2 regions of the Lysinibacillus sp. NPDC096418 genome follow, and region 2 is predicted to be linked to the other one. Evidence: predicted binding sites of a transcription regulator. Region 2 holds the regulator's gene; the other holds the start of a gene.
The links. The regulator CtsR, encoded in region 2, represses protease genes until heat stress. The targets are predictions, from matches to a motif close to ATGGTCAATAAAGGTCAAACA.
Positions count from the first base shown of each region.

Region 1 (11,112 bases), on a different contig from region 2:
TACGGACGCCCTGTAGCAATCATTACTTGATGTCCTTGGGCTTTTGCCTGTAATAATGCACGTTTTGTTTTTGCTGAAATTTGTTGTTGGTCCGTTAGTAACGTACCATCTAAATCCAAGACAATTAAATGTGGTTTCATAATCTTGTTGCCCCTTTCTTCTATGTATGAATAGTATCCTTTAGTCCCCCGATTCGTCAAAACTTTGTCACGTAGAAAAAAGTTTGCTAACATAATAGTGTAAGCAAAGTTGGGAGTGAAAAAAATGATTGTAACAAATGAGACGTGGGAAGGTATTCCTTTATTACACATACATACGAACGAAATGAATGAACAAACACCAGTAGTAATCTTCCTACATGGTTTTATGAGTGCGAAAGAACATAATCTACATTATGCTTATCAGTTGGTAAACAAAGGGGTACGTGTCCTATTACCAGATGCAAAATTACACGGGGATCGAAGTGAAGGCTTAACTGAAATGCAGATGAATCTGCGATTTTGGGAGATTGTTTTAAATTCTATTCATGAAGTAGAACAATTATTTAATTATTTAAAGGTTAATCGTTTATTAGAAAGTAATAAAATTGGTGTTGCAGGTTCTTCAATGGGAGCTATTACGACATCAGGTTGCTTAAAGCGTTACGAATGGATCACTACGGCAGCTATTTGCATGGGTGCGCCTGGTTTTGTAGAGTTAGGAAAACATCAATTAGAGCAATTGGCTACAAATGGACTTAGCTGGCCAATGTCGGAAGCGGAAATTGCTAAAAGCAATGAATTGTTGGCAAGCTATGATGTAACTTTAACGCCTGAGAAATTCGCAGGACGTCCAGTGTTTTTCTGGCACGGAAAAAAAGATTCAACGGTGCCATTTAAAGATACTTATACATTCTATTTAAAATTACGTGCATATTATGATGGAAACCCAGAAAAATTAAATTTTTTGGTAGACAATCAAGCGGGGCATGCTATTACACGGGATGGCTTGCTAGCAGCAACTGATTGGCTTGCACAGCATTTGGCATAATAAGTATCATCTGCTATGATGAGTTTAAATTATATTCACCGGATGTTCAAACATCCGGTGAATATAATTAAAGCTCCGGCGAGTGTCATAGGTGTTTTTTAGACACAAATGCGCCAAGGCGAATTATTGTGTAGAAAGGAGAAATAAAATGGATCAAGATATGAAAGATAGTATGTTAGGTGCTTTAGAAAATGTAATTGACCCTGAGCTAGGCATTGACATTGTCAACTTAGGTTTAGTATATGATGTAGAATTAGATGACGAGGGTGTAGCGACTGTTAATATGACGTTAACATCTATGGGTTGTCCAATGGGACCAGTTATCGTAGATCAAGTTAATACAGCGCTTAGTGAATTGCCAGAGGTGAAGAGTACAAACGTCAACATCGTGTGGAACCCACCATGGACAAAAGACAAAATGTCACGCTACGCAAAAATTGCTTTAGGTGTACGTTAATAGTTAAAGCGAAATAAAATTTTTATAAACATAAAGTAACCCTGTTTGCAGTAATTTGCAGACAGGGTTTTTCGTATAGCACATCAGATGTGGTGATTAATCTATTTTACTAACAATGAATAAATTTCAAAAGAAATTATTCCCATTTTATTGAAGCGTAAGAGCTTTCCGTAGGAAATCTCGCTACGCGTGGTTTGTTGTGAATTACGTCTCGTGCGTGCTCCTGCCGCTACGTCTCACTCATGCTTTCGTCGCAAATAATGTTTCTGCTGGAGTCTCACGTCAACGCTATAAGCTTTAGTTAGCAGTGTGGAAATATTAGTAATTATTTGTGCTCATTGAAAGTATTTTATCTAATTCTACTAACCAGAAAAGGTTGACTAAATAATAAACACTTTTTGTAGCGGATTAATCTATTCGGCAAATTTGCAAAGGGCAATTTTCGCAGGCAATTTCATCTTTTAAAAATTTTAAATTATGGATAGTAATGTACCCTTTATCAAATGTTAAGATATGATGCTTTTTTAAATCATTCAACATACGATTTATCATTTCTCGACTAGTTCCGCAGAGATTAGCTATTTCTAAATTTGTTAATGGAAAATTAATAACGATCGCACCGTCATCTAAGGGTTTTCCATAAGTGTTGGTAAGGCGAATTAGTGTTGAAAATAGAGCACCTTTTTTTCCATTCAGTATTAAATCCCGTAATCGACTTTGATGCTTATAATTTTCAATTTGAAGCCATTTTAAATATTCCACCATCATCAACGGTTGCTCCGTCAATAAATGCTCCATCGATTTTTGACTAAGCACATATAAGGTGGAAGGCTCTAATACTTTCGCGGTCATGGAATTATAGGTAAGCTGACAAAACAGTGTACCTTCACCAACAATGCTATTAGGTCCACATATACGCATCGTTAATTCTTTACCACTTTCAGTTTCTTGGCTAATTTGGATAGCACCAGACTCAATATAAAAAAGTGCTTCTGCACGTTCACCTTCTAAAAAAATTTTACTATCCTTATCCACCTTTATAAAAATCCCATGATTTTTAAAAAGTGCATGAATATTGTCTTGCATGTTATCTATTATGATCATATAACAATCACATCTCTTTCTTTTTATAAGTTGCGATTATATTACAAAAGGATGCTGATTAATCTTTTCCATATATTAAAACAGCGAAATATAACATCATTATAACATAATCTTCCAATTATAAGTGTTGTTTTTTTAGAGCTTATTTTTTGCATGACCTTGTCGTTTGATGTAAAATAAAGTTAGTCAAAAAAGGTCAAACATTTAAAAAGGAGATGTTGACAATGCAATTTCAACAAACTGATGATAAAAAACCATTAGAGCAATTTGGTCGTAATTTAATAGAAGAAGTCAAAAATGGGAAAATGGATCCTGTTATTGGTCGTGATGAAGAAATTCGAAATGTTATTCGAATTTTGACGCGTAAAACTAAAAACAATCCAGTTTTAATCGGAGAACCTGGCGTTGGTAAAACTGCAATTGTAGAAGGTTTAGCACAACGTATTGTCAAAGGTGATGTGCCAGAAGGATTAAAAGATAGCATTTTGTATGAACTAGATATGAGTGCATTAATTGCTGGTGCAAGCTATCGTGGTCAATTCGAAGAACGATTAAAAGGTGTTCTTAAAGAAGTGAAGGAAGCGGAAGGGCGCATTATTTTATTCATTGATGAGATTCATACAATTGTAGGTGCAGGTAAAACAGATGGCGCGATGGATGCTGGCAATATGTTAAAACCAATGCTTGCCCGTGGTGAACTGCATTGTATTGGAGCAACAACATTAGATGAATATCGTATGTATATTGAAAAAGACCCTGCATTAGAACGTCGTTTCCAACAAGTTTTAGTACGTGAACCATCTATTGAAGATACAGTGTCGATTTTACGTGGTTTAAAAGAGCGTTTTGAACTACATCATGCTGTACGTATTCATGACCGTGCTATTGTGGCAGCTGCAGAACTTTCAAATCGATATATTACAGAGCGTTTTTTACCAGACAAAGCAATTGATTTAATTGATGAAGCATGTGCAATGATTCGTACAGAAATCGACTCAATGCCTCAAGAACTGGATGCGGTGACACGCCGAATTATGCAATTAGAAATCGAAGAGCAAGCACTCCGCAAAGAAAAAGATGATGCAAGTAAAAAACGTTTAGAACAGCTTCGAGAAGAACTTACAAAGTTGAAGGAATCTTCAGAGGGAATGCGTAAACAATGGGAAGCTGAAAAAGAAGCACTTCATGGTATCCAGAAAAAACGGGAAACGCTTGATAAATATCGTCGTGACCTAGATGAAGCAGAAAGTAAATATGATTTAAACAAAGCTGCTGAATTACGTCATGGGAAAATTCCAACACTTGAAAAAGAACTACAAGATATGGAACAGCATTTAGAAAACGGTACAGATACTCGTATTTTACGTGAAGAAGTAACAGCTGATGAAATAGCATCTATAGTTTCCCGTTGGACAGGTATTCCGGTAACAAAATTAGTGGAAGGTGAACGTGAAAAATTATTACGTTTAAAAGAAACATTACATGAGCGAGTAGTTGGGCAAGATAATGCCGTTCAATTGGTAACAGAAGCGGTATGGCGTGCTCGTGCAGGTATTAAAGACCCACATCGTCCAATTGGTAGCTTCTTATTCTTAGGTCCAACGGGTGTCGGTAAGACAGAGCTGGCAAAAGCACTTGCAGCACAACTCTTTGATTCGGAAGATCACTTTATCCGTATTGATATGAGTGAGTATATGGAAAAACATAGTGTTTCTAGATTGGTCGGTGCGCCTCCAGGGTATGTTGGCTATGAAGAAGGTGGCCAATTAACAGAAACTGTTCGTCGTAACCCTTATTCTGTGGTGTTACTCGATGAAATCGAAAAAGCACATCCTGATGTAGCGAATATTTTACTGCAAATTTTAGATGATGGAAGAATTACAGATAGCCAAGGGAGAATGGTGAATTTCACGAATACAGTCGTCATTTTAACGTCTAATATTGGCTCTAGTTATTTGATGGAAGCGAAAAAAGATGATGATGTAGTAGAAAATCTTGTGATGGCAGCATTACGACAACATTTTAAACCAGAATTGTTGAACCGTATGGATGATATTATACTTTTCCATGCATTGTCTGATGAACACTTTACAGCGATTGCTTGGAAATATGTTGAGCAACTTATGAAGCGTGTGGCAGAACAGGAAATTACATTACAAGTCGATGAAGAAGTGATTCAGTGGGTAGTAGAACAAGGGGCAGATCCACAATTCGGTGCACGTCCATTAAAACGTTTCGTTCAACGTTATATTGAGACTGCGGTTGCGAAAGAATTACTACGCGGTGAAGTTTTACCGGGTGAGGTACTTCACATTGCGATACGTGATGGACAATGTGTTGTAGAAAAATAAATTGTGGATGATGCCACGAAAAAAAGAGACATCTCAATGTTGAGACGTCTCTTTTTTGTTATTAATGATGGTCTGCTGCTTCTGGAGTTGGTTCGTTTGGAATGATAGCGCCAATTACAAAAATTAGTACTGAGAACACAACTGAGACAATAGCGCCAACTTGGAAGTCAAATGGTGCGCCAAGTACAGAACTTACTACGTAGTTTAACATTGAAACAAGTAGGAATGACCATACGAATGTTGCGATATATTGCATTAAATTCACCTCTACCGAACTTTTTGAAAATCATAAAGTTTTACTACATATACATTATCATATCATAACATATATCGAAAAAAAAAGAATCTTTTTAATAAACATGGCGAAATTGTCACGCGATTCAACCTATTGTTTTCAGAAAAATTATGAGTTATAATTATGACCAGTTACTAATAATTGATAGTAAGAAAGCAGAGGGGTTGCTGTATGAACGCAGGTATTATAGGGTTAGGAAGATACGTTCCTGAAAAAGTAATGACGAATTTTGATTTAGAAAAAATTATGGATACGTCAGATGAGTGGATTCGTACTCGGACAGGTATTGAAGAACGTAGATTTGCTGCAGACACACAAGAGACTTCAGATCTAGCAGTAGCCGCTGCAAAAGATGCATTAAATAAAGCAGGGATTGCTCCTGAGGAAATTGGTTTAGTGCTAGTTGCAACAGTGACACAAGACCAAGCGTTTCCCAGTGTGGCATGTATGGTGCAAGACCAAATCGGTGCAGTAAATGCAGCTGCGATGGATCTTGGTGCAGCGTGTGCAGGATTTATATATGGCTTGGTGACAGCTAAACAATTCATAGAATCAAACGCCTATAAATATGTCTTAGTAGTAGGTGCTGAAAAACTGTCGAAAGTAATCGACTGGGAAGATCGAAATACGGCTGTAATATTCGGTGATGGGGCAAGTGCAGCAGTTATGGGGCAAGTGTCTGAAGGTAGAGGGATTCTATCCTTTGAACTTGGTTCGGACGGATCGGGTGGAAAACATTTATACTTAACACAGCAACAGACAATTGCGATGAATGGTCGTGAAGTGTTTAAGTTTGCTGTTCGCCAAATGGGCGAGTCCGCTGTAAGTGTACTAGACATGGCTGGATTATCAAAAGAAGATGTTGATCTTTTGGTACCGCATCAAGCGAATATTCGCATTATGGAATCAGCGCGCGAACGGTTAGAGTTACCGCCTGAAAAAATGTCGAAGACGATTCATAAATACGGTAATACGTCGGCTGCCTCTGTTGGTATTTCATTAGTAGAGGAGTTAGAAGCAGGAAAAATAAAAGATGATGATCTTTTAGTGCTTATCGGATTTGGTGGCGGTTTGACATGGGGCGCTCTTACGATGAGATGGGGAAAATAAAAACGATGAATTGAATGAGGGGAGTAAGACAATGAGTAAAAGACGTGTAGTGATAACAGGTATTGGCGCAGTAACACCACTTGGGAATAGCATCGAGGAAACATGGGAAAATGTAAAAGCAGGCAAGTCTGGTGTAGGTGAGCTAACACGATTAAACAAAGATCTATTTGCTGCCAAAATTGCTGCAGAAGTAAAAGATTTCGATATCGAAAAGTATATTGAACGTAAAGAAGCACGTAAAATGGACCGCTTCACGCATTATGCACTTGCTGCGTCAATTATGGCGATGGAAGATGCTAAACTTACAATTGATGAAAATTTGGCTCCACGCGCAGGCGTATGGATTGGTTCAGGCATTGGTGGTATGGAAACATACGAGCAACAATTTTTAACGTTCCAAGAGCGCGGTGCAAGACGTGTGAGTCCGTTCTTTGTACCAATGATGATTCCAGATATGGCATCGGGTCAAGTGTCGATTCATTTTGGCGCAAAGGGCATTAATTCTTGTTCTGTAACGGCATGTGCATCTGGCACGAATTCTATAGGTGATGCGTTTAAAGTTATTGAACGAGGAGATGCAGATGTTATGATTTCTGGGGGTGCAGAGTCTCCAATCGTAACAATGGCAGTGGCAGGCTTCTGTGCAAATACTGCATTATCTTTAAATACAGATCCGACTACTGCTTCACGACCATTCGATAAAAACCGTGACGGCTTTATCATCGGCGAAGGTGCAGGTATCGTGATTTTAGAAGAATATGAACATGCCAAAGCACGTGGTGCAAAAATTTATGCTGAGGTCCTTGGATATGGTTCAACAGGCGATGCACATCATATTACAGCTCCAGCACCAGAAGGCGAAGGAGCAGCACGTGCGATGAAGCAAGCATTAACAGATGGTGGTGTAGACCCATCACAAGTTGACTACATTAACGCACACGGTACAAGTACACCATATAATGATCTATTCGAAACACAAGCAGTAAAAACAACGTTTGGTGAGCATGCATATAAACTAGCAATGAGCTCGACTAAATCTATGACAGGTCATTTACTAGGTGCAGCTGGTGGTGTAGAAGCAATCTTTACAGCATTAGCTTTAAAAGAAGGTATTTTACCACCGACAATGAACCTAACAGAACCAGACCCTGATTGTGATTTAGATTACGTGCCGAATGAGGCACGCGAAGCAAACATTGAATATGCAATGAGTAATTCGCTAGGTTTTGGCGGACATAATGCAAGTTTATTATTTAAAAAATATGTAGATTAATAGAAAACGTCAGCCATAATTTTCATGGCTGACGTATTTTTTATTGTCTTTTCGAATAGATGATAAGTAAGAAGAAATAGAAAGGATGCGCATATTTGTTCCGAGTATTTATGTTTTTACTTAGTTATGGCTTGTTAATTCTATCGATAGGCAATCTGATATTATATTTAAATTATCGGACACTTGGATATTCTTGGACGGTAGTTTTCAAATTCATGCTACACACAACTGAATTTTATTTAGCGATCGGCGCATGTATAATTTTGTGCAGTGTGATGCTTGATTTTTGCTTTGACCGTACATCCTAATTTGTAAGATAAGGACTGAATTTTATCGTAACACCTGTGCCCAATTCATCGGCAACTTTTTGGGCAAGCAGTACCCCTTGTTTGTCATGTGCTTCTGCTAGGTGTTCGGTCCCCTCAATGAAAGAATCATTTTCGATATCAATCCATTCACCAAAGGCACACATCCATGTTGTCAATTCAGTTAGTAAGACTTCACTTAGTGGCATCTCGTCTAATTCTAAATTTGCGAGGCAGTGACCACACCAAATGGGATCAGCACCAAAATCGCATTCTATAATAAGCTCTTTGAGAGGTTTGTTACAATGTTCGCAGTGCATAAATTTCCCCTTAGCGACGTGTACGGCCTAAGCCCATTGCTGCTTCCATATGTTTTAGTGTAGCACTTGCGATAGCATTTGCTTTTTCTGCACCCTCATCTAAAATAACATCTAGTTCTGATGATTCAATCAGGTTATAGAATTTCTCTTGAATAGGTGCTAGGTGATCGATGACAGCTGTTGCTACGCCTTGTTTGAAACCACCATAACCGATACCTTCATATTTTTTCACTAGATCTTCAATAGAAATACCTGAAATAGCTGATTCAATAGACAACAAATTAGAAACACCAGGTTTATTTTCAACATCAAATGCCACAAAACCATCAGAGTCAGTCACAGCAGATTTGATTTTTTTCTCGATATCTTTTGCCGTATCCAAAAGCTTTATAGTTGCTTTGGTATTTGGGTCTGATTTGCTCATTTTTTTCGTTGGTTCTTGTAAGGATTTAATACGAGCGCCAGCTTTTGGTAATTGGATTTCCGGAATTGTTAAAACTTCACCGTAACGCTTATTAAAGCGCTCTGCGAGGTCACGTGTTAATTCGATATGTTGTTTTTGGTCATCACCCACGGGCACGATGTTGGTATTGTATAAAAGAATATCAGCGGCCATTAATGGTGGGTATGTTAATAGTGCTGCAGATACTGCTTCCTTACCATTAGATTTATCCTTGAATTGCGTCATACGTTCTAATTCACCGATAGAAGCGATACATTGTAAAATCCAGCCTGCCTGTGCATGAGCAGGTACTTCTGATTGGATAAATAACGTCGATTTTTTCGGATCAACACCAGTAGCGATATATGTCGCAGCTAAGTTGCGAATATTTTGATGTAATTCCTTTGGATCTTGTGCCACTGTAATGGCATGTTGGTCAACGATACAGTAAACTGCGTTACCTTCCTCTTGTAGGGCAGGGAATTGTTTGAATGCGCCAAGATAGTTCCCTAGAGTGACAATGCCTGTTGGTTGCACACCTGAAAAAATTGTTTTCATCTGTTTTCCTCCTAAAATTCATTTAGCGTTAGATCGCTGAACGAATAAAATAAAAAAACATCACGCGTCCTCATTAGTTTTTCTAATGAAGGGACGAATGATGTTTGTATCCGCGGTACCACCCAGCTTGCCTAAAAAGGCCACTCTTCTTCGTAACGTGAAGGTACGAGCTTTGCTAATGGGTTTCATGAGGATACATGAACGTTCACAAAGCTAACTCGGAAGCCCATTCCAAATGCGTGCATGATCTGTTCGCAGCTACCACAGACTCTCTAAACAAGCACCTTGCATTTGTACTATTCTTCGTCAGCGTTTTTAGTATTGCTGAAATTATATTATAAAGATTCGTCTAAAAGCAAGTATAGCAATTACGCCTTTGGGTAATTGCAGTTGTCACTACGTTTTCGGTACAAAAAACGGAAGAGGCTTATTCTTCATTCATTTAGTGTTTAGATATCACTAAAAAAGGGCAAACTTATACCTGATAGAGATATTTTTTCACTGAATGAAGATAAAAGTCGGACTTTTGGCGGTGGTTTTGTCTGCATTAAAAAATTATGCTTTATTTATATATTTTTTTGCTGAAAGGGGAAACCTTATTTCCTAAATATTCGTTTAATTTGTACACGTGTAAATGACATTATTCTCGTTTAAAAAAAATAAATGAGAACAAAATAATTAAAAAAAGTTTATGTTTAATATTGTGTATAAATGGGAATATTATTACTACTTTTATTTTCTTAACAAGAAAATAGTTGTATTTAATGCGCATAAATCGACAATATAATTCGAAATATTGCCTTTCTTTTTTCATTGGAACTATATTCAAAATCCCCAGAGTATTGTATAATGAAGTAGTGGTTTTAAATTAAACTAATTCTAAATTAATACTCTAATTTATAGATACTGGAATCTAAATGGAAAGGATGTGTAAATATGTTAGTAACTTTATTTACATCACCAAGCTGTACTTCTTGTAGAAAAGCTAAAGCATGGTTGGAGGAACATGAAATTCCATATACAGAGCGTAATATTTTTTCTGAACCTTTAAGTATAAGTGAAATTAAAGAAATTTTACGTATGACTGAGGATGGTACGGACGAAATTATTTCAACGCGTTCTAAAATTTTCCAAAAACTAAATGTTGACGTTGAAAGTTTACCTCTACAACGTTTATATGAACTAATTCAAGAATATCCAGGCTTGTTACGTCGACCAATTATTTTAGATGAAAAACGTTTACAGGTTGGCTATAACGAAGATGAAATTCGACGTTTCTTACCACGTAAAGTACGTGCTTATCAGTTACAAGAAGCGCAACGTATGGTGAACTAAGCACGAATATATAATTTAAACCGACGTAGATGTTACACAAATGCGAGAAGCATACGGTGACATCTCTTTTTTTATGCCTTAAACAGGTAAAAAGTATATAGGAATGCGATAATAATTGATAGGAGAAAGTCATATATTTCCGTGAAAGTATGTTAAACTTGATTTAGACAAAATAGTTTACTACAATTTCAATATTCAAATATCTTTTGTGAAACGGTGTATATCCTTTTCATTTTATGAAAGAACAGCATACAATAGAATTAGAGACAACTGCGTCCAGTAATATCAAGGATTTCAGTTGCTCAACAATTTTGTTGTAGTGTGGTCAAAGGTTGAAAAACAAATCAAATTCAAGATTAAAAAAAATGATTCATAGCATACTAATGAAAGAAAACTGTTTTTCGACAAATGACAGTGAAGGGAGATGAGGTCTAATGGACATCGAACGTGTAAATGAAAACACGCTCAAGCTCTTTATTACGTACAATGATATAGAGGACCGCGGCTATAGTCGTGAAGAAATTTGGTACAAT
Region 1 covers NZ_JBIWEY010000003.1:127,144-138,255, forward strand. Annotated here, with positions in the region: gene ACIQZG_RS04895 (Cof-type HAD-IIB family hydrolase) at 1-140, opposite strand, end outside; gene ACIQZG_RS04900 (prolyl oligopeptidase family serine peptidase) at 265-1,029, shown strand; gene ACIQZG_RS04905 (metal-sulfur cluster assembly factor) at 1,178-1,486, shown strand; gene ACIQZG_RS04910 (Crp/Fnr family transcriptional regulator) at 1,895-2,572, opposite strand; gene ACIQZG_RS04915 (ATP-dependent Clp protease ATP-binding subunit) at 2,815-4,941, shown strand; gene ACIQZG_RS04920 (YjzD family protein) at 5,003-5,197, opposite strand; gene ACIQZG_RS04925 (beta-ketoacyl-ACP synthase III) at 5,408-6,346, shown strand; gene fabF (beta-ketoacyl-ACP synthase II) at 6,378-7,619, shown strand; gene ACIQZG_RS24565 (YuzI family membrane protein) at 7,715-7,927, shown strand; gene ACIQZG_RS04935 (hypothetical protein) at 7,924-8,244, opposite strand; gene trpS (tryptophan--tRNA ligase) at 8,255-9,244, opposite strand; T-box leader at 9,331-9,563, opposite strand; gene spxA (transcriptional regulator SpxA) at 10,181-10,579, shown strand; gene mecA (adaptor protein MecA) at 11,014-11,112, shown strand, end outside.
Region 1: a site for CtsR is predicted at 2,773-2,793, ahead of ACIQZG_RS04915 (ATP-dependent Clp protease ATP-binding subunit). Genes of this name have one in related genera too.

Region 2 (11,112 bases):
AGCAGAGATTACTTGTAGTGATGAAGATGTTTCTTCACTAATCGCATTTAGCTCTTGGGCAGTACTTTGAATCGTTGTTACAAGGGCAAATTTAGTATTGTCAGCTACTGTGCGTATACGTTCTTCTTCCTTTTCGTAAGCTTCGATAACGAGTTGCTGCTCGAAGTTAATAATTTTTGAAAAAGAATTAATTGCATAAAGGGCATCTTCTTTAGAAATATCTAATGAATTCGCAAAGTTAGAAAACGTCGACATTAATGACTGGAACGATGCAATATACCATTTTGACTGCAACCCTATTCGGACATGTGTTTCAGCAATTGCTTGACGTTCTTGAATATAGTCCTTATTAATTTGACTTTCAAAAATATCACTTAGATGTTTATGTAAAGTAATTTTTAAACGATCGATTTGTGATGTTCTATGAATAATATCTAGTAGGCCTGGGCTTAGACTTATAGCGCTATAAAACTGATTAACCATTTCTGGAATTAAATCTTTTGCCAAAGGCTGAAGTTGTTTAATGATTGCTAAGTCTTCTGTCGTTAAATTTAACAATTGTAATTGCATTTGTAATTTAGGATAACTTGAAACATCTAATTGCACTTTATGTTTGTATGACTCGGGTGTTAATGTAATTGAGAAATTACTATTGTTCTGCTTTGTAAACCAACCCATTCTGTTTGCTCCATTCTGTTTGAATCTGAGTAAGTGTATATAGATTTAATAGTTTATATTGCAATTTTTGAATCTGTCGAAATATCTGTCATTTAATCTATTCTACTATCTTTTGAATTGTTTTTGGTTAATAATTTAACAAATTCCTATATTTTTATAGAGAGATAAAACTATTTTCATAAACAAACGATTGTATATTTTGGGTGTTATAATAAATAATAGAATTCAGTATAACCTGTTAAAGTGTTAAGAGAGGAGATGTCCTATGGAAAAGAAGCGCTTTAAATTTGTGATTCCTGTCATGGTGATCGTCGCTGTTTCAGCTATGTTTATGATAGATAAATATTATGCCGAAGTGCCAAGCTTAGATCGAATATTAATTACAATTGGGGCAACGTTACTATCAGGTGTGTTGGCATACTTTTTATTTCCACAACAAGGTGAAAATAAAGTGGACGACCATTGGCCCCGTTAAAATGTGAAAAAGCAGTCACAAAAATGTGGCTGCTTTTAATTATGGTTTAAACAATTTGAACCAGCCCTTGTATTTAAAGAACGAAAGCATGAATACACCTATAAGAATCATAACGCCTAATACGATAAAGTAGCTGTATTTGCCATGCAATTCGGGCATATTATCAAAGTTCATACCGTAGACACCTGCGATAAATGTCAGGGGTATGAAAATTGTCGAGACAATCGTTAAAGTCATCATAATGCCGTTCATACGGCTAGAACTCATTGCCATATAACTATCACGCATGTCGGCCGTAAGTTCGCGGTTTGATTCGACCATTTCTGTCAGCTTCACTAAATGATCGTGAATATCTCCAAAGTACGCACGTTCAGGTTTTTTTAGTGAAAAGCGATAAGAGCTGAGTACGCGATACAACAAATCTCGCATCGGTAAGATTGTGCGCCTTAAATGTAATAGATCACTGCGGAAATCGAATACATCCTGCATTGCGTTGACACTACTTTGATACGTCAGTGCATCCTCGAGTACATTCAAATGATCTTCAATTTTATAGACGAGCGGGAAGTAGCTGTCGACAATTTTATCGATAATTTGATACGTGAGGTAAACGGTACCTCGTTCCCAATACTTCGGTTGACTTTCTAAAAACTTTTGTACCTTTTTTATTTCAGAAGCTTCGTTTTTATGGAATGTCACAATAAATTTATCAGATACGAAAATATTTACTTCTTCAGCTTCGAGCGTATCTTCATTTAATTTATGGATGACAAAGAAATAGTAATCATCATAAAAATCTAGCTTCGGTCGTTGTAGGCGCATTAAACAGTCCTCAATAGCCAGTGGGTGAAAGTGGAAAAATGTATCGAGTAATAATTCCTCCTCAACTGTGGGATAATTAAAATCAACCCAGTACCATTCAAATTGATGATCTTTAATATTTTCAAGGGAGAATCCTTTTACGAGTTGCTGGTTTTTCGTGATGCCTATCGTATGTAACATTCAGCTCACCTCAATTTTGTTTATGGCAAATCCAACCTCCGAATAATGTTGTTGCAAAAAATCTTGATGGACTCGTAAATCCTGCTTCCTTTAGCAAAGTTAGAATATCCTCTTCACGCATAAAGGAAAGCGCACGAATGGACTGTTCCATGTCGCTTACTTGTGCTGAAGTTAGTTTTGTATGTTGTAGCCAATAAGCTCGCCATAAATCAAATTGTAGTTCTGTTTCAGCAGAACCTAGCTGTCCGTATTTAGATACGAGTACAAAAGGTGCGCCTGGGTTTAAATTTTGAGCAATCGTTTTTAATGTGGCAAGCTTTTCGTCATAGGTTTCGATAAAGTGAAGGACGAGTATACAGCTCGCAGCATCAAATTGAGTGACCGGTAACTCTGTTTCAAGCAAAGTTCCGTGTAGTAACGTAATGTTGTTTGGTAAAGGTTTTAAACGTTCCATTGCAAAGTGTAGCATTGCTTCAGCTGGGTCTATCCCAACAAAAGACCAAAGTGGTTTTTGTTCGGCTAGTAGTGAAATTTCATTACCACTGCCTGCACCCACTACTATAAATTTTGCTTCATCGGGAAGGGCTGATTGGAAAAAAGTTTGTGTTAAGCGCAGCATTGCATCATAACTTGGTAAGGTACGACGAATCCCTTTTTCGTATTCTGTCGCTAGTTCAGTGTTGAATTTCATCATCTATCACAAGCCTTTCCATAATTTTTTTGATAAAAACCGGATAAATTCGAAACTTTTTTGAGTATAGTACCGTAAACATTAGTATAAATAAAAACAATTTATAAAAAGGGACGGTTGATTTAATTGGAAACAAAATGGTCTAAAGTTATCATACATGCTAGTGCATTTTTTGCACCATTTCTAATACCTATTTTATTTTTTATTATTAGTCATGATGAAGAAGTAAAAAGTTTTTCTGTGCAAGCCTTGTTATTCCAAATCGTAATGTGGGTATTAATTGCGATTGCAGGAATTTTAAGCTTCATTTTAATTGGTTTACCATTCTTACTGATTTTCGGGCTTATGACTTTTATCGTACCAATCATCGGAATTGTGAAGGCCTTATCTGACGAACCATGGCGTTATCCAATTGTTGGTCGATGGGTATAATATGTATAGGCGCAAGTATATGCTAAGAGCATATACTTGCGTTTTTTTTATTGTTAAAGAGGGTAAAGTAAGTAAATAAGCTTTTCAACATTTCTATATGCGTATCAATTGCATTTATTTTCTAGCGTTTTGTATAATATAGTCAAAGATAGTCAAAGTCAATGACGTGAACGAGGTGGATTCTTAAAATGCGTAATATCTCAGACATCATAGAAGGTTATTTAAAACAAGTACTCGAATTAGGCGGAGAAGGGCATATTGAAATAAAGCGCAGTGAAATAGCTGAAAAGTTCCAATGTGTGCCTTCACAAATAAACTATGTTATTAATACACGATTTACAGCCGAGCGTGGTTATTTAGTGGAAAGTAAGCGTGGCGGTGGAGGATACATTCGAATTTTACGTGTCCGTGCAAACTCACAAATTGATTTGATTGATGAAGTGCTATATCAAATTGAAGGCGGTACATCGCAAACGAAGGCTGAAGATTTAGTTTATCGCTTAATTGACGAGCAGGTAATTTCAAAGCGAGAGGCGAAATTAATATTAGCGGCGGTAGATCGTTCGACGTTGGACTTACAATTACCGTTAAGAGATATCATACGTGCAAAAATTATGCGTGCGATGTTGACGACGATTAAATACGAGAAGCAAAAGTAAAGAGGTGATGGAGATGATTTGCGAACATTGCAAGCAGCGAAATGCTACTGTAACCGTAACACAAGTTCAGAATGGTCAAAAAGTTGAGCATCATTATTGTGACGTCTGCGCATCGCAATTTCATCCATTTCATGCAGAGTTTAAGCAAGAACCAGTATCGATTCAGCAATTATTATCCAATTGGTTCGGCTCTCCGACATGGCAGCAAAAAGTAGACGAAAAGCAGCAAACACAACCTCAGATACAGACATGTTCACAATGTGGATTTACGTATAAACAATTTTTAAAAGAAGGAAAATTTGGATGTTCTAATTGTTACGATACGTTTGAAGAGCATTTACCAAAGCTTTTTAATCGTATTCAAGCAGGGGCACAGCATATTGGCAAAATGCCAGGATCAAGAAGTAATATTTTTGTCTTAAAAAAACAAATTGAAGATATTCGTAAACGTATGAAAGTAGCCGTTGATGAAGAACAATTTGAAGAAGCGGCAAAACTTCGTGATGAAGCAAGGGAAATTGAAAAACAGCTACAACTTGAAGGGGGTGATGTGTCGTGACAATCGAACGCTTTTTAGAGCGTGCAACACCTGATTGGATGCATGTAGAAGATAGCTATTCAGATATTGTCATTAGTACTAGAATTCGTCTAGCACGCAATTTAGATGGTTATCGTTTTCCTCTAGCATTTTCAGAAGACGAAGCGTTACAAGTCGAGCAAGCTGTGACACATGCCATTCAAGATAGTACAAAGTTGGAGGAAATCTTCTCTTATTTTTCCATCAAGGATTTATCGCATTTACAACGCCAAATACTTGTGGAGAAACATTTGATAAGTCCACAGTTAGCAAGTAAAGAAGTAGTAGGATCAGTTTTATTATCGTCAGATGAATCAATAAGCATAATGGTGAACGAAGAGGATCATTTACGCATTCAATGTATGACGGCAAGCTTTCAATTGCAAAAGGCATATGAGCAGGCAAATAAAGTGGATAGAGCTTTAGAAGTTGCTTTGCCATATGCTTTCCGAAATGATTTTGGATATTTAACAAGCTGTCCTACAAATATAGGAACGGGGCTGCGGGCGTCTGTGATGATGCATCTCCCAGCTCTAACGCTAACAGGTCAAATGAATCAAATCATAAATGCGATGACGCGATTAGGAATGACGGTTAGAGGAATTTATGGTGAAGGTAGCGAAAACTTAGGGAATGTTTACCAAGTGTCAAATCAGATTACACTAGGGAAAACAGAGGATGACATATTAGCTGATATTCAAAGTGTCGCTGAAAAAATTATTCAAAAAGAACGACAAGCGAGAAGCAAGCTAATGGATAAGGCAGGGCTTGCATTAGAGGATCGTATTTATCGTGCCTTAGGGACTTTAACAAATGCACGGATATTGACGAGTGAAGAAGCTGCCACATGCTTATCTAATGTTCGATTAGGCATTGATCTGCAATTAATAAACCATGTAACAGCGGCTACAATGAATGAATGTATTGTTAGTATGCAACCAGGTTTTTTACAACATTATGCAGGTGAAACATTGCAACCTACCGAGCGTGATCGAGTGCGAGCGAAGATGCTCCGCGAGACATTATCAGAAGAAAAATTGAGTAAGTCTATGATAAGGGGAAAGGGAGAGGATTCATATGATGTTTAATCGGTTTACACAACGTGCACAAAAGGTATTACAACTTGCGCAAGAAGAAGCTATTCGTTGGAAACACGAATCAATTGGAACTGAGCATATTTTATTAGGGCTTATTCGTGAAGGTGGCGGTATTGCAGCGAAAGCTTTAGAAGCTATCGACATTAGCCCACAAATGATTGAAGCAGGTATTGAAGAATTAGTAGGTAAAGGTAAAGAGGATGTTGGTCCGATTGTTCATTATACACCACGAGCAAAAAAAGTAATTGAGCTATCAGTAGATGAGTCACGTAAACTAGGTCATTCATATATTGGTACAGAACATTTATTATTAGCGTTAATTCGCGAGGGTGAGGGCATCGCAGCACGTGTATTAAATAATGCAGGTGTAGGACTAAATAAAGCGCGTCAACAAGTATTATTACTACTAGGTAATAACGATAGTTCACAAAGTGGGCAACAGGCTACTCAAGCTGCCAATACACCGACACTGGATAGTCTAGCACGTGATTTAACGCAAATTGCACGCGAAGGTACTCTAGATCCAGTTATTGGACGTAGCAAGGAAATTACACGTGTTATCGAAGTGCTATCACGTCGTACAAAAAATAACCCTGTATTAATTGGTGAACCTGGTGTAGGTAAAACAGCTATCGCTGAAGGTTTAGCGCAACAAATCATCAACAACGAAGTGCCAGAAATCCTACGTGATAAACGAGTGATGACCCTGGATATGGGGACGGTTGTTGCTGGTACGAAATATCGTGGTGAGTTTGAGGACCGTCTGAAAAAAGTAATGGACGAAATTCGTCAAGCTGGAAACGTTATTTTATTCATCGATGAGCTGCATACATTAATTGGTGCAGGTGGTGCAGAAGGTGCGATTGACGCTTCAAATATTTTAAAACCGTCTTTAGCACGTGGTGAACTGCAATGTATCGGTGCAACTACATTGGATGAATATCGAAAATACATCGAAAAAGATGCGGCTTTAGAGCGCCGTTTCCAACCAATCCAAGTCGATGAACCGACTGTTGAAGAAGCTATTCAAATCATTCATGGTTTACGTGATCGCTATGAAGCACATCACCGTGTGAAAATTACAGATGAAGCTATCGAAGCAGCTGCGAAAATGGGAGATCGTTATATTTCAGACCGCTTCTTGCCGGATAAAGCAATCGATTTAATCGACGAAGCAGGTTCAAAAGTACGCTTACGTTCATTTGCTACACCACCAAACTTAAAAGCACTTGAAGATAAACTAGAGAATATTCGCTCTGAGAAAAATGCATCTGTTTCAAGTCAGGAATTTGAAAAAGCTGCTTCTCTTAGAGATACAGAACAAAAGTTAAAAGATGAAATTGAAGCAACGCGCAAAATGTGGAAAGAAGAACAAGGTAAAGCTGAATCTAAAGTGACAGTTGATGATGTCGCAGCGGTAGTGTCGATGTGGACTGGAATTCCAGTATCGAAAATTGCACACGAAGAATCAGCAAAGTTATTACAACTTGAAGAAGAATTACACAAACGTGTCGTAGGTCAAGATGAAGCGGTAGTTGCAATTTCTCGTGCAATTCGTCGTGCAAGAGCGGGCTTAAAAGATCCAAAACGTCCAATCGGTTCATTCATATTCTTAGGTCCTACTGGTGTTGGTAAAACTGAACTTGCTCGTGCATTAGCGGAGGTTATGTTCGGAGACGAGGATGCGATGATTCGCGTCGATATGTCTGAATACATGGAAAAGCATTCGACTTCACGTTTAGTCGGTTCACCTCCTGGTTATGTAGGATTTGATGATGGTGGTCAACTAACAGAGAAAGTTCGACGTAAGCCATATTCAGTTGTATTACTTGATGAAATTGAAAAGGCCCACCCAGATGTTTTCAATATCTTGCTACAAGTACTTGAAGATGGTCGATTAACAGACTCTAAAGGTCGTGTAGTAGATTTCCGCAATACGGTTGTTATTATGACTTCAAACGTTGGTGCGGATGCATTGAAATACCAAAAAAACCTGGGCTTCAATATTGGTGGCGTAGATTCTAAGCATAAAGATATGAAGGGTACAATGCTTGAGGAATTGAAAAAAGCATTCCGCCCAGAATTCTTAAACCGTATCGATGAAATGATTGTATTCCATTCGTTAGAAAAGGGTCACTTAAAGGAAATCGTTGCAATGATGGCGAGTGCTTTAACAAAACGTCTAAAAGAACAAGACATTTCTTTAGAATTGACAGATGCTGCGCTTGAGAAAATCGCAGATGAAGGCTATGATCCGCAATACGGTGCACGCCCAATCCGTCGCGCATTACAAAAACAAGTAGAAGACCGTCTATCGGAAGAACTGCTTAAAGGTAATGTTGAGAAGGGGAACAATGTTGTCATTGATTTTATAAATGATGAATTTGTTGTGAATAAAAAAGAGCAAGTAACGCTTTCAAAATAATTAAAAAAGACAGCTTGGCCTTTGAGCCTCGCTGTCTTTTTTAATGTGGAACAGTATCAACTTGCCATACAGTTGAATCGGGATATTGCGTCATTAAAAAACGTTTTTCAACTGTTCCTGGTATTTTGTAAACAATATAAGCCTCTGTAAGAGAAACGTATTCAACTGTTCGAAATGCGGCGAAACTGAAAAATAAGTACCATTTCTCATGTTGCAATAATTGTTTCCGAACGTCCTCTGAGGATAGGCGTGTTACGATAGACGTATGCTCTTTTAATAGAGAAAAAAGATAATAGTCAAAATAAGCTTCTGGACCATAATTGGTATTTGCCGTTACCTGTAAGAGATCACCCATCTCTGTGATAAGTGAGGGTGTCGAATAAAGTGAATGATTGCTGTCACTTGGAATTGTACCGACTACTTTACCAAAAATGAAACGTGGATCTGCAATGTATGCGATTTGTGGTGTATTTGGTGTCGGGAAGCGATTAATCATGAAGTATTGATAATTCTTTAATAGTTGTTTTGAAACATTACGTAAAATATTCCCTTGCTCGTTATAGGTTGTCAGTAAATCGGAATGCCAAAGTTCGCCGTTAATAAAAATTTGGTTGTCTGTAATTTCAACAGTATCTCCAGGTAATCCTACTAAAGTGTAGTAAGTGTTGTTAACTTGTTGTACGTTTTCACCAATGATACGAACAATAGAACCCTTTGTGTAAAAAGCATCTAGATTATCAAGGTCTGGCATTCGTTCAATTACGGATTGATGAGTGCTGTGCTTATTTGGAAGAGTGAATGTATCTGCTTCTACGTATTGCAGTGATGTTAGGTGTGTTAGTTCTGGTAGTTCAGCAAGAACATTTGTATCAATGTTTGAAAGCTGATAGTTTTTATAAATTGTAGAGATATCCATATTATTAACAACAGATGAGGTTAAGGGCTCCGCTACATTAGTTGTACTTGGTTGTTGTTTTTCACCAGATGTGAAAAGCAATAGAGCACAAACGGCTATACTAGCTACGCTAATAATTGGCATATGCCATCCTTTTTTTGTTTTTTTATTAGTAGTAAGCTTATTATGTACTTTCACTTTTACTCGGTTTTCGTACTCTGTTGTGTCGTTCATCATGGCATCTAACTTATCTTTTAGATGATTCATTCGTAGGTACCTCCTAAATCAGATTCTTCCATAAATTGTTTAAGGTGATGTTTTGCACGGCGGAGTCTTGTTTTGACCGTGTTTTCATTTAATTTTAAGAACGAGGCAATCTCGTTAATGGATTGTTCGTCGTAATAGAAAAGTATTAAGGGCTCGCGGTATTTAATGGGTAGTTTAAAAATGGCCTTGTGTAAGGAAAGGTGCTCTTCTTGTTGTTGTAAGGTAGTATCTATTCCTTTGATGCTTGAGAATAGATTACTAACCAGTATGTTTCTTTTATGTTGCCAAGAACGTAAGTAATCTTTAGATTTATTGGCGGTCATAACAGTTAAATATGTTTTTAGTGATGCACGTCCTTCAAACTGTCGTGCTTGCAGAAAGTGTTTGATGAAAACTTCTTGGACGATATCTTCAGCTGTATCCCAATTCTTCACGTATAAATAAGCAATGCGAAGTAGGTGTTTGCTATGCTCGTCCATTATTTTGTCGAAGTCATGCAAGTCAGATTCAATCCTTTCCTTCTCTAATAGTTGATGAAATTGTACTGTATAGACGGAAAAATTGTTAAATAGTTTCAAAATTATTCTAGAATTTTTCAATGGATTAAATGCGATTGCTTTAGAGGAAATAAGTAGGTGGATTTTTATTTTTCATGTACAATAATAAGAACAGATATTCGAGGAGACGAACATATGGCGAAGAAAAAAACGAAGTTTGTATGCTCAGGCTGTGGCTATGAGTCAGCTAAATGGATGGGAAGATGTCCAGGCTGTGGTGAGTGGAACAAGATGGTGGAAGAAGTAGAGATGGTAGCGAAAGGACCACGTGGGGCATTCCAGCATTCAGCAACTGTTACACAAAAAGCATTGCCAATTATGCAAATAGAAGCGGCAGAGGAACCACGAGTTGCAACAGAGATGGGCGAATTGAACCGCGTGTTAGGTGGGGGTATTGTGCCGGGCTCTCTTGTGTTAATCGGTGGAGATCCAGGTATCGGGAAATCGACTTTGTTATTACAAGTATCAGCGCTGCTTTCAAATAAAGGACATCGTGTGTTATATATTTCTGGGGAAGAATCAATCCGTCAAACGAAGCTACGTGCTGAACGTTTAGGAGTAATGTCGCAAGAACTTTATATTTATTCAGAAACGAATTTAGAGTTTTTAAATCAAACAATCGAGGATGTAAAACCAAAGTTTGTTATTGTGGACTCCATTCAAACTGTTTTCCATCCGGAGGTGACAAGTGCGCCGGGCAGTGTATCACAAGTGCGCGAATGTACAGCAGAACTTATGCGTATTGCTAAAACAAAAGGGATTGCAATTTTCTTAGTTGGTCACGTGACGAAGGAAGGACAAATTGCTGGCCCGCGAATTTTAGAACATATGGTAGATACAGTTTTATATTTTGAAGGAGAACGCCATCATAATCATCGTATTTTACGTAGTCAGAAAAACCGTTTTGGCTCGACAAATGAAATTGCAATTTTTGAGATGCTACAAGGTGGTCTGAAGGAAGTATTAAATCCATCTGAGCTATTTTTACAGGAGCGTTCACAAGGAGCGGCAGGCTCAACAATTGTCGCATCGATGGAGGGGACACGACCGATTCTAGTAGAAATTCAATCCCTAGTTACGCCGACTAGCTTTAATTATCCAAAGCGAATGGCGACGGGGGTAGATCAAAACCGTGTGCAATTGCTAATGGCTGTGTTAGAAAAAAGGATGGGTCTCATGTTACAAGCACAAGATGCGTATATTAAAGTAGCGGGTGGTGTAAAACTAGACGAGCCAGCAATCGATCTTGCGGTATTAACGAGCATTGTCTCGAGTTTCAAAGATCAGGCAGTACGTGCTACGGACTGTTTTGTAGGGGAAGTAGGGTTAACAGGAGAAGTGCGTAGGGTTTCACGCA
Region 2 covers NZ_JBIWEY010000026.1:54,153-65,264, reverse strand. Annotated here, with positions in the region: gene ACIQZG_RS17420 (protoglobin domain-containing protein) at 1-678, opposite strand, end outside; gene ACIQZG_RS17415 (hypothetical protein) at 944-1,153, shown strand; gene corA (magnesium/cobalt transporter CorA) at 1,193-2,155, opposite strand; gene ACIQZG_RS17405 (class I SAM-dependent methyltransferase) at 2,166-2,846, opposite strand; gene ACIQZG_RS17400 (magnetosome magnetite crystal formation protein family) at 2,973-3,278, shown strand; gene ACIQZG_RS17395 (CtsR family transcriptional regulator) at 3,467-3,937, shown strand; gene ACIQZG_RS17390 (UvrB/UvrC motif-containing protein) at 3,951-4,496, shown strand; gene mcsB (protein-arginine kinase McsB) at 4,493-5,602, shown strand; gene ACIQZG_RS17380 (ATP-dependent Clp protease ATP-binding subunit) at 5,592-8,036, shown strand; gene ACIQZG_RS17375 (S26 family signal peptidase) at 8,077-9,198, opposite strand; gene ACIQZG_RS17370 (sigma-70 family RNA polymerase sigma factor) at 9,195-9,776, opposite strand; gene radA (DNA repair protein RadA) at 9,891-11,112, shown strand, end outside.